2 regions of the Flavobacterium oryzicola genome follow, and region 2 is predicted to be linked to the other one. Evidence: riboswitches for the same ligand, from Rfam matches in the RefSeq annotation. Region 2 holds a riboswitch; the other holds the start of a gene.
What was found. Region 2 has a riboswitch for cobalamin ahead of PQ463_RS03985 (TonB-dependent receptor). Riboswitches for the same ligand answer to the same signal wherever they lie in the genome.

Region 1 (4,123 bases), 2.4 Mb from region 2:
CTACTTTATTTGTAGCTAAGTTGATAACGGCGATAAAATCATCAGTGTTACCAGCAGGGTTTGTTTTAGACCAATACGTATTAGCATTAGTTACATAAGCTTTTCCGTCTTTTACAACACCATATCGTGGAGTAATTAAACCAGTTTCAATTTTTGCTACAAGTTTAAATGTATAACGATTTACAACATTTATAACATTAGAACCGCCAGCAATGATGTATGCTTTATCTCCATCGAAGAATATATTTTGAAGATATTTTCCAACAAAATCAGAACCATTTACAGTATTGTATACATCTTTTGTGAAAGTATTTAAATCGTCGCTAACGAAAGAAACAGAACCGCCATCAGTGAAATTTCCTTCGTTTAAGATGAAAATACCATTATCATAAACTCCTTTTGGATCATTGGAGTCATCATCATTAGAACAAGAAACAAGAAGCGAAACGCTAAGTGCTGCTAAAAATAATCTAGTTAATTTCATTATATTAAAATTTAAGGTTTAAGTACAAATTAAAATTTCTTCCTGGCATTGGTCTGTATTCTAAACTTTGATAAAATGTATTCCAAAGATTTAGAACTTGAAATCCTACTTTGAAAGATGATAAAAGTTTAAAATCGTAATCAATTCCAATGTTTGATACGTTGTAGGCATCAACAATTTTCTCAGGATCGTTGTCAGATTGTGTATAGACAAAGCCATTATAAAGAAATTGATAATACGCAGAAAGGTTTTTTCTTGAATAAGCAACAGATGCCGTTACTTTATTGAAAGGAACAAAAAACAATTGTTTTTTAGTTTCAACATTCTCCGAAACTGTATAAGCATAAGTTGCATTTGCTGTCAAGTTGTTTTTTCCAAAACTTTTTTTCCAGCCCAACAATGTTTCAGCTCCATAGCTATTTACCTTGTCTGTATTTTGTGGCATCCAGATACCATTTGTTCCAGGAACCCATCTCAACAAATCTTTTATTTTCATGTAATAAAAGGTCTGCGATATATTAAAATTTTGAAAAGTAAAAATATTTCCTATTTCAGCCTGATAAGAGCTTTCAGGTTTTAAGTTTGGATTTCCGCCTTCTTCCCAATACAAATCATTAAAAGTTGGAATCCTGAAATTTCGTGATACATTCAATTTCAAATTGTATAGTTTTCCAAACTGATAAGAAGAACCAACGGAAAACAAAACAGGAGATTTATAATTGTCCGTAAATTCTTTGCGAACACCGAATTCATTTTTCCAGTCAGCAGAAACATCTTGTTTAATAAGTAAAGCTGCAGAACTTATTTCTCTTACATTATCACCAAAACCAGAACCATATCCTTTCGTTCGATTATAGTCCAAAATTCCGTTGACTTGCAATGATTTGAATAATTGATATCCTAAATCTGCTTTTGTGATAAAGCTTTCAGTTTTTCCGTAAGTATAAATATTACTCGAATTATCTGCATAATACTGATAGTTCTCGAAAATATAAGCGGTTTTTAAATTGGTTGTAAACTTCCCAAAGTTACCGTCATATTCTAGTAAGTTTCTATTAAAACCATTAACATATTTACTTTTCATTTCCGATTCGGACACTAAAGAAGTATTTCTATCTGTATTTGAGCTTTGGGTGTATAATCTTAGAATGTTTTTGGCATTAATTTTATAACCAGCATTGGCGCTTAGGGTAATAACATCATATTGCCCATTTTGATTCCAGCGCTGTTCGCCTTTCCAGTTGTACTGATTCAGATATTTATAATCGTTAGTCGAACTATTTTTCGAAAGTCCGATTTGAGCACTCCATTTTTTGTTAGAAATAGAAGTTTTATAATTAATACCAATCGTATTAAAACTGCCATAGTCTAGTCTTAAATTATTCTCAAAACGATTAGAAAATAACAAATCGTTGTTTAAATGCACCGTTCCTCCAACTGCACCACTTCCGTAAATAACACTTCCGCCACCTGCTTTTACACTTATTGAATTATAATCTGAACCCGAAATTGTGTTGAAATCGGTGCTTCCGTTCATTTGAGAATTGATGTTTATTCCGTTCCAAATTACTGCTGTTTGAGAAGAAGTTGTTCCTCTAAAAGCGACCGTAGATAACATTCCGCGACCATATTCTTTAAAGTAAATCGTAGAATTAAAGTTTAATAAATCGGTTAAAAGAGCTTCGTTTTTACTAATAACAGAGTCATTTAGTTTTAAAACAGATTGTGAAACCGAATAGGATTTTAAATTTTTGTCTGAAACCAATACTTCTTTAAGACTGGTAATAGAATCGTTTTGCGCCGAAATAATCTGACACATTACAAATAAGCAAAAAGCAAAAAGTCGTTTTAAAGTCATAAATTCTTCACTCTTTTTCCCGAGAGTTCGATAAATTGTTACAAAGGCAGGTCTCCTGGCTTGCGTCTTGCTGTTTACCTTCCCATCACGCAAGGCGTGACAGTGGTTTGTAGTTAACAGCAAGCATTCGTTTTGAACTTAGCTTACAGTTGCGGGTACAGCTCAAGAATTTACTTGATTCCCTTTTAATGTATTTTTAAATCAAAAACACAACCTTAATTTGCTGCAAAGATAAAGTTAAAAATATTGATTATTCAAATTTGTTTTGCGTTTCATGAAAAATTATAAATTATTTGCATTAAAAATCGATTTTTATAACTTCTCCGAAATCAACTTTATTATTGAAAGCTTCCTTTAATGGCAGTGAACTCTGATGGCATAAGACACTTCTGATGATTCCGGCATGAGCAACAATAACGATTGGCTGATTTATTTTTGAAATGGTTTCAGATAAAAAGTCACCAACTCTTTTATGCAGTTCTACAAAAGATTCTCCATTTGAAACTTTTATGTTTACAAAATCTTCCATCCATGGATTGAGTTCTTCAGACGGAATATCGTTCCAGCTTTTCAATTCCCAATCTCCAAAATTCATTTCTTTTAAGCGTTCGTCTTCCTGATAAGAAATAGTTTTGATATTTTCTTGAATATGTTTAGCTAAAATAACACAGCGCTTTAACGGACTTGAGAAGATAATTGCCTCAGAAGGAAGTTTAGAAATAATTCTGCCAAAAATTTCATCAAAAGGTTCAGCAATATCAACGTCTGACTGCCCGTAACAGATTCCTTTTTCGCAGACAGTTTCGGTATGGCGAACTAAATAAATTTCCATAAAAATAAAATGCTTAAATAAAATACCACTTCACAAACCTGTTGTGTCGCTCCAAGACAATCTCCTGTATAACCGTCAATCCATTTTTGAAAATAACGCGCTAGAAAATATCGAGTTATAAAAACAGGAATTATAGCAAGAAGAAATTTCAAATTGAAATAAGAAAATACAATCAGCGGAATTAATCCAAAAAAGAAAGAACCAAAAATTTCTTTCCAAGTGTATTGTTTGGCAATAGGTTTGCTTTTGCTCGAAGCATCATCACGAGAATATTCGTGTGTAAAAATAATGCTGATTGCTGCCAGACGACTCAAAGAATGCGCGGAAATAAATAAAAGGAAAATTAGTGAAATGTTATTAGTAAAAAGTAAAATAGATTCTGAAAGCAATTTGAATTTTAATAAAAAAAGTAAAACCAATCCGATTGCTCCATAAGCACCAATGGCACTATCTTTCATAATCATCAAGATTTTTTCTTTAGTCCAGCCTCCGCCAAAGCCATCACAGACATCGGCAAATCCGTCTTCGTGAAAAGCTCCTGTTGTTAAAATAGAAGCAATAATCGCTAAAATAACAGCAATTTCTGTTGAAAGAAAAAATGAAAAAAGATAAAAAGTCAGAAAGGAAATACTCCCAACAATCCATCCAATAAAAGGAAAATATCTTGTGGCTTTATTTAAATAATCTGGATGATGCGTAATGTTTTTTGGACACGGAATTCTGGTGTAAAACATTAAACAGGTGAAGAAAATGTGCAGTTCTTTTTTCATTTGATTGTGATTATTTGGCTAAAGCTTCTTTGGAAGCAAATTTATAACCTCCAGATAAATCTGGAGGCAATTCAAAATAAAATTTTGAAAAAAAAGATTTCTATGAATTGCCAACATCTTTAGATGTTGGTTTGTTTATATGTATTAAGAAAGGCTTTAGCCAAATTTTCTTGAGATTG
Region 2 (4,123 bases):
AGCGAAGAGAATTTCTCTAGCCTGACACAAGGTTCAATATTTGGATCAAAAGGGTTTATTTCTAATCAAAGTGATGAAAATTATCCATGGAGAGCGGTTACCACTCCAGATAATATCAATCTTACGCTTCCTTTGAAGAATAGAACGGGAGACGCTGGCGGAAAACTATTATACAGTCAGTTAGAAGGATATTATTACTATAGCGAATTAATTTCTCCACTTTATAAACTGTCTGAAAGTACTACAGCTTTAGAGTTTTACTATGCTATGCAAAGCAATGTTAATGATGCTTTAATTGTAGATATTAAGCCAGTTGGCGGAGAATGGACTGAAGCTTGGAGAGCAACAAATCAAGGAACTTACGTAGATACAGAGTGGCAAAAAGCAGCATTGAATATTACGAAATACGCTGGAAAATCAGTATTGTTCCGTTTTAGACATGCAAAATCAGATGGATATTCTTATATGGTTTTAGACGACCTTAAAATAATGAGCGAGCCTGTTTTAGATGTTTCTGTTCAAATTTTATCTCCAAAAGATATTTGCGGCAATAGCGAAGTAAAAGTTAGACTTACAAACGAAGGACAAGTTGCTATTAAAGAAAATTCTATCCAGTTAGATTTAGAATATGTTAATACATCAGAAAAAATTTCAGAAGCCATTGCATCAGGAATTCCGGTTGGCGAAAGTATCGAGTATACTTTTATCAAACAGCCTAAATTAGATGATTCTGGAGATTCTCATGTATTTGCCATTAATGCAAAAATGGAGAATGATGCTATTGAACAAAATAATAACATCAAGAATTATGTATATCAAGGAGTACCATCAGATTTTAAAATGTTTGACACGTCTGTTATCCATGCTTATGCAGGTAAAAGTGTGTATCTGGATGCAGAAAGAAATCTTGTGGCTAGAGAGTTAGAAGCGACTTCATACAAATGGAGTTCAGGTGAAAGCACAAATTCGATCAATGTTGATAAAGCAGGAGATTATAGCGTAACGGCAACATTGGAAAACGGATGCACTCTTACCGAAAAAGTAACAGTAGTATTTGATACTTTCGAATCTAATCTTCCAAGCGGTGACGTTTGCGGCCCAGAAGTAGTATTAAATCCAGGAAACTATGCCGCATACGAATGGTTTGATGGTTCTACAGATCCAACTTTCACGACTACAGAAAGCGGTGAGTATTATGTAACAGTTTACAATGAACACGGATTAGGTAAAATTTTTACAACTACGATCAATGTTCTTGAAAATACAGTTCCGGAGATTCAGGCATTAGAAGGAAATAAAATTACAGCTTCTGCTGATGCTGAAGGTTACCAGTGGTACTTAAACGGAAGACTTTTACCAAATGCAAACGAAAAAACAGTTGCTACAATTTGGGAAGGAAGCTATAGTCTTCAAGTAACCAATGCGCATGGCTGTACAAGCATGTCTGCTCCAATTGAATCTAAAGGATTGCTTATTGGAAAACTGACAAATTCTTTCAGAGTGTTCCCAAATCCAGCGGCAGATAATGTAAACATTTTCTTGGCTGAAAAAGCAGAAGGCGAAGCTGAAATGAAAATTTATTCTATGGAAGGAAATGCGGTTTGGAGTAAAACTTACAGTGCAGTTCCATCAAGTGTAAATGTAAGTCAATTGACTACTGGAGTTTACATTTTAGATTGTACCGTACAAGGTAAAAAGTACACAGCTAAGATTATTAAAAAGTAACAAATTTACAGATAGAAACGGCAGTTCTCATGTAGAACTGCTCTTCTTAAAAACAAAAAAATACGATGAAAAAATCAAAGCTAATAATCTGTGCACTGTTAATGTGCGCAAGTGCAATGGCTCAAACCGAAAAGGTAAAACTGGGCGTAAAAGCAGGTTTAAATATTTCGAGCCTATCATTTGATGAAAACGAATTAGATTCATCTTCTAAAACAGGATTTACTGCAGGTTTAATGGCAGAAATTCCTTTGGCAAAAAACTTTTCGGTACAACCAGAGTTATTGTATAGCCAGCAGGGAATGAAATTGTCTTATTCTGATCCAGAAGTGCAAAATTCAAATTACAAAAGCACTATTGCCTTAAACTATTTAAACATTCCTGTAATGTTGAAATATTATGTAGTGAAAGGTTTAAGCATTCAGGCGGGACCACAAGTCGGAATTTTGCTTAAAGCAAACAACAAATACCAAGACAATTTTTTAGGTTACGATAACCATGAAAAAATGGATTTAAAAGATTATTCAAATGGAGTAGATGCTTCTGTAAATTTTGGATTGGGTTATCAGTTTAAAGACAAGTTTTATGCAGATGCAAGATATAATTTGTCTTATACCAATGTGTTTAAAGATGTAACAGCAAACACCAATTATATTATTAACAGCGATATGAAGAATAAAGTTTTTCAAATAACGATCGGTTATTTTTTTAAATAGAGTTAGTAACACCTTCATGACTGTTTAAAACCACTCTTTTTTAGGAGTGGTTTTTTTGTTTTTCCAAAAAATCAAATTCTTATTTGCAGACACCATACCTGCGTCATATATTTGCGCCAGATTTTGGTCTGCTTTTTTCAATCTGAAATAAGCAGTTAAAAGGGAATCAGGTGCAAATCCTGAACAGACCCGCTACTGTAAGTTCTACACAAAGTCTTTAAACATATTAATGCCATTGTTCCGCTTTGCGGGATGAGAAGGCCGTTTAAAGATAGAATAAGTCAGGAGACCTGCCACGATCACATAGTTTAAAACTTTCGTGGTATGAAGTTGATGACAAGAGAATAACCTGCTATTGCATAGCGGGATTACTACTGTTATATAATTACGGCATCACGCAAAGTTTATTTAATAAAATCGTGATGTATAATTGTAAAAAAACGCTTTTAGCAGCTTTTATTTTATTGATTCCTTTTTTGCTTCATTCCCAAGCAGTGACTGACAGTTCGCGGGTTTTGAAAGAAGTTATTCTAAAAGGAAAACCTTATCAGGAAGTGATTCCTGTACAAAGTCTCTCGGGCGTTCTGCTCGAAAATCTTTCCAGTCATAATGTTGCCGATGCGCTTCGCTATTTTGCCGGAACTCAAATTAAAGATTATGGCGGAGTCGGCGGACTCAAAACGGTTGATGTTCGAAATATGGGAACGCATCATGTTGGTGTTTTTTATGACGGAATTCAGCTTGGAAACGCCCAAAACGGCGTAACCGATTTAGGAAAATATTCGCTTGACGACATGGAATCGCTTACGATGTACAATGGTCAGAAAAGCGAAATTTTCCAGTCAGCGAAAGACTTTGCATCAGCTTCCACGATTTATTTGCGAACCAAACGTCCTGTTTTTACAGGCAATAAAAAAACAAATCTACTGGTTCGTTACAAAACAATGTCTGTCAATTATCACGATCCTTCTTTTAGATGGGAGCAAAAGTTGAGTGATAAAGTGAGTTTAAGCGTAAGTTCTGAATACATCAAATCAAACGGACAGTATAAATTTAGATACAAAAGAAAAAATCAAGACGGAAGCATTGCCTACGATACTACAGCTACACGATGGAATAGTGATATAGAAGCCTTCCGATTTGAATCTGGTTTGTATGGAAAAATAAACAAAGGAACTTGGGACGCTAAAGTATATTATTATGATTCTGAACGTGGCGCGCCAGGAGCCATTGTAGAAAATAAGTTTAAAGACGGTTTCAGACAATTTGATAAGAATTTTTTCGGACAGTCTTCTTTAACGAAAGACGTTTCAGAAAAATATAAATTCCAGTTAAAAGGAAAATTTGCCTACGATTACACGCATTACATTGCAAGAGATACTACCAATGTTTTAGGCGAAACCGTAACTGAGGGTGCACAATCAGATGATAGTTATTACCAGCAAGAAGCCTATTTCTCGGCAGTTAATATGTACAGCATTTTACCCACTTGGGATGTTTCGCTGTCAACCGATTTTCAATACAATAAATTAAATGCCACAAGAAGAGGAATCCAAACACAATTCTCTTTTCCACAACGTTATACAGCGGTTGTTTCTCTCGCAACTTCATACCGATATGAAGGTTTTAAAGTTTTAGGAAATGTACTCGCAACCCGTATTATCGAAGAGGTAAAGTACAACGCC

Region 1: another riboswitch for cobalamin. It lies ahead of PQ463_RS13660 (TonB-dependent receptor plug domain-containing protein); the one in region 2 lies ahead of PQ463_RS03985 (TonB-dependent receptor).

The regions. Positions count from the first base shown of each region.
Region 1 is NZ_CP117879.1:3,343,133-3,347,255, reverse strand. It holds gene PQ463_RS13665 (YncE family protein) at 1-484, opposite strand, end outside; gene PQ463_RS13660 (TonB-dependent receptor plug domain-containing protein) at 489-2,342, opposite strand; cobalamin riboswitch at 2,371-2,575, opposite strand; gene cobC (alpha-ribazole phosphatase) at 2,641-3,174, opposite strand; gene PQ463_RS13650 (adenosylcobinamide-GDP ribazoletransferase) at 3,159-3,944, opposite strand.
Region 2 is NZ_CP117879.1:913,168-917,290, forward strand. It holds gene PQ463_RS03975 (M4 family metallopeptidase) at 1-1,725, shown strand, start outside; gene PQ463_RS03980 (porin family protein) at 1,791-2,438, shown strand; cobalamin riboswitch at 2,546-2,750, shown strand; gene PQ463_RS03985 (TonB-dependent receptor) at 2,861-4,123, shown strand, end outside.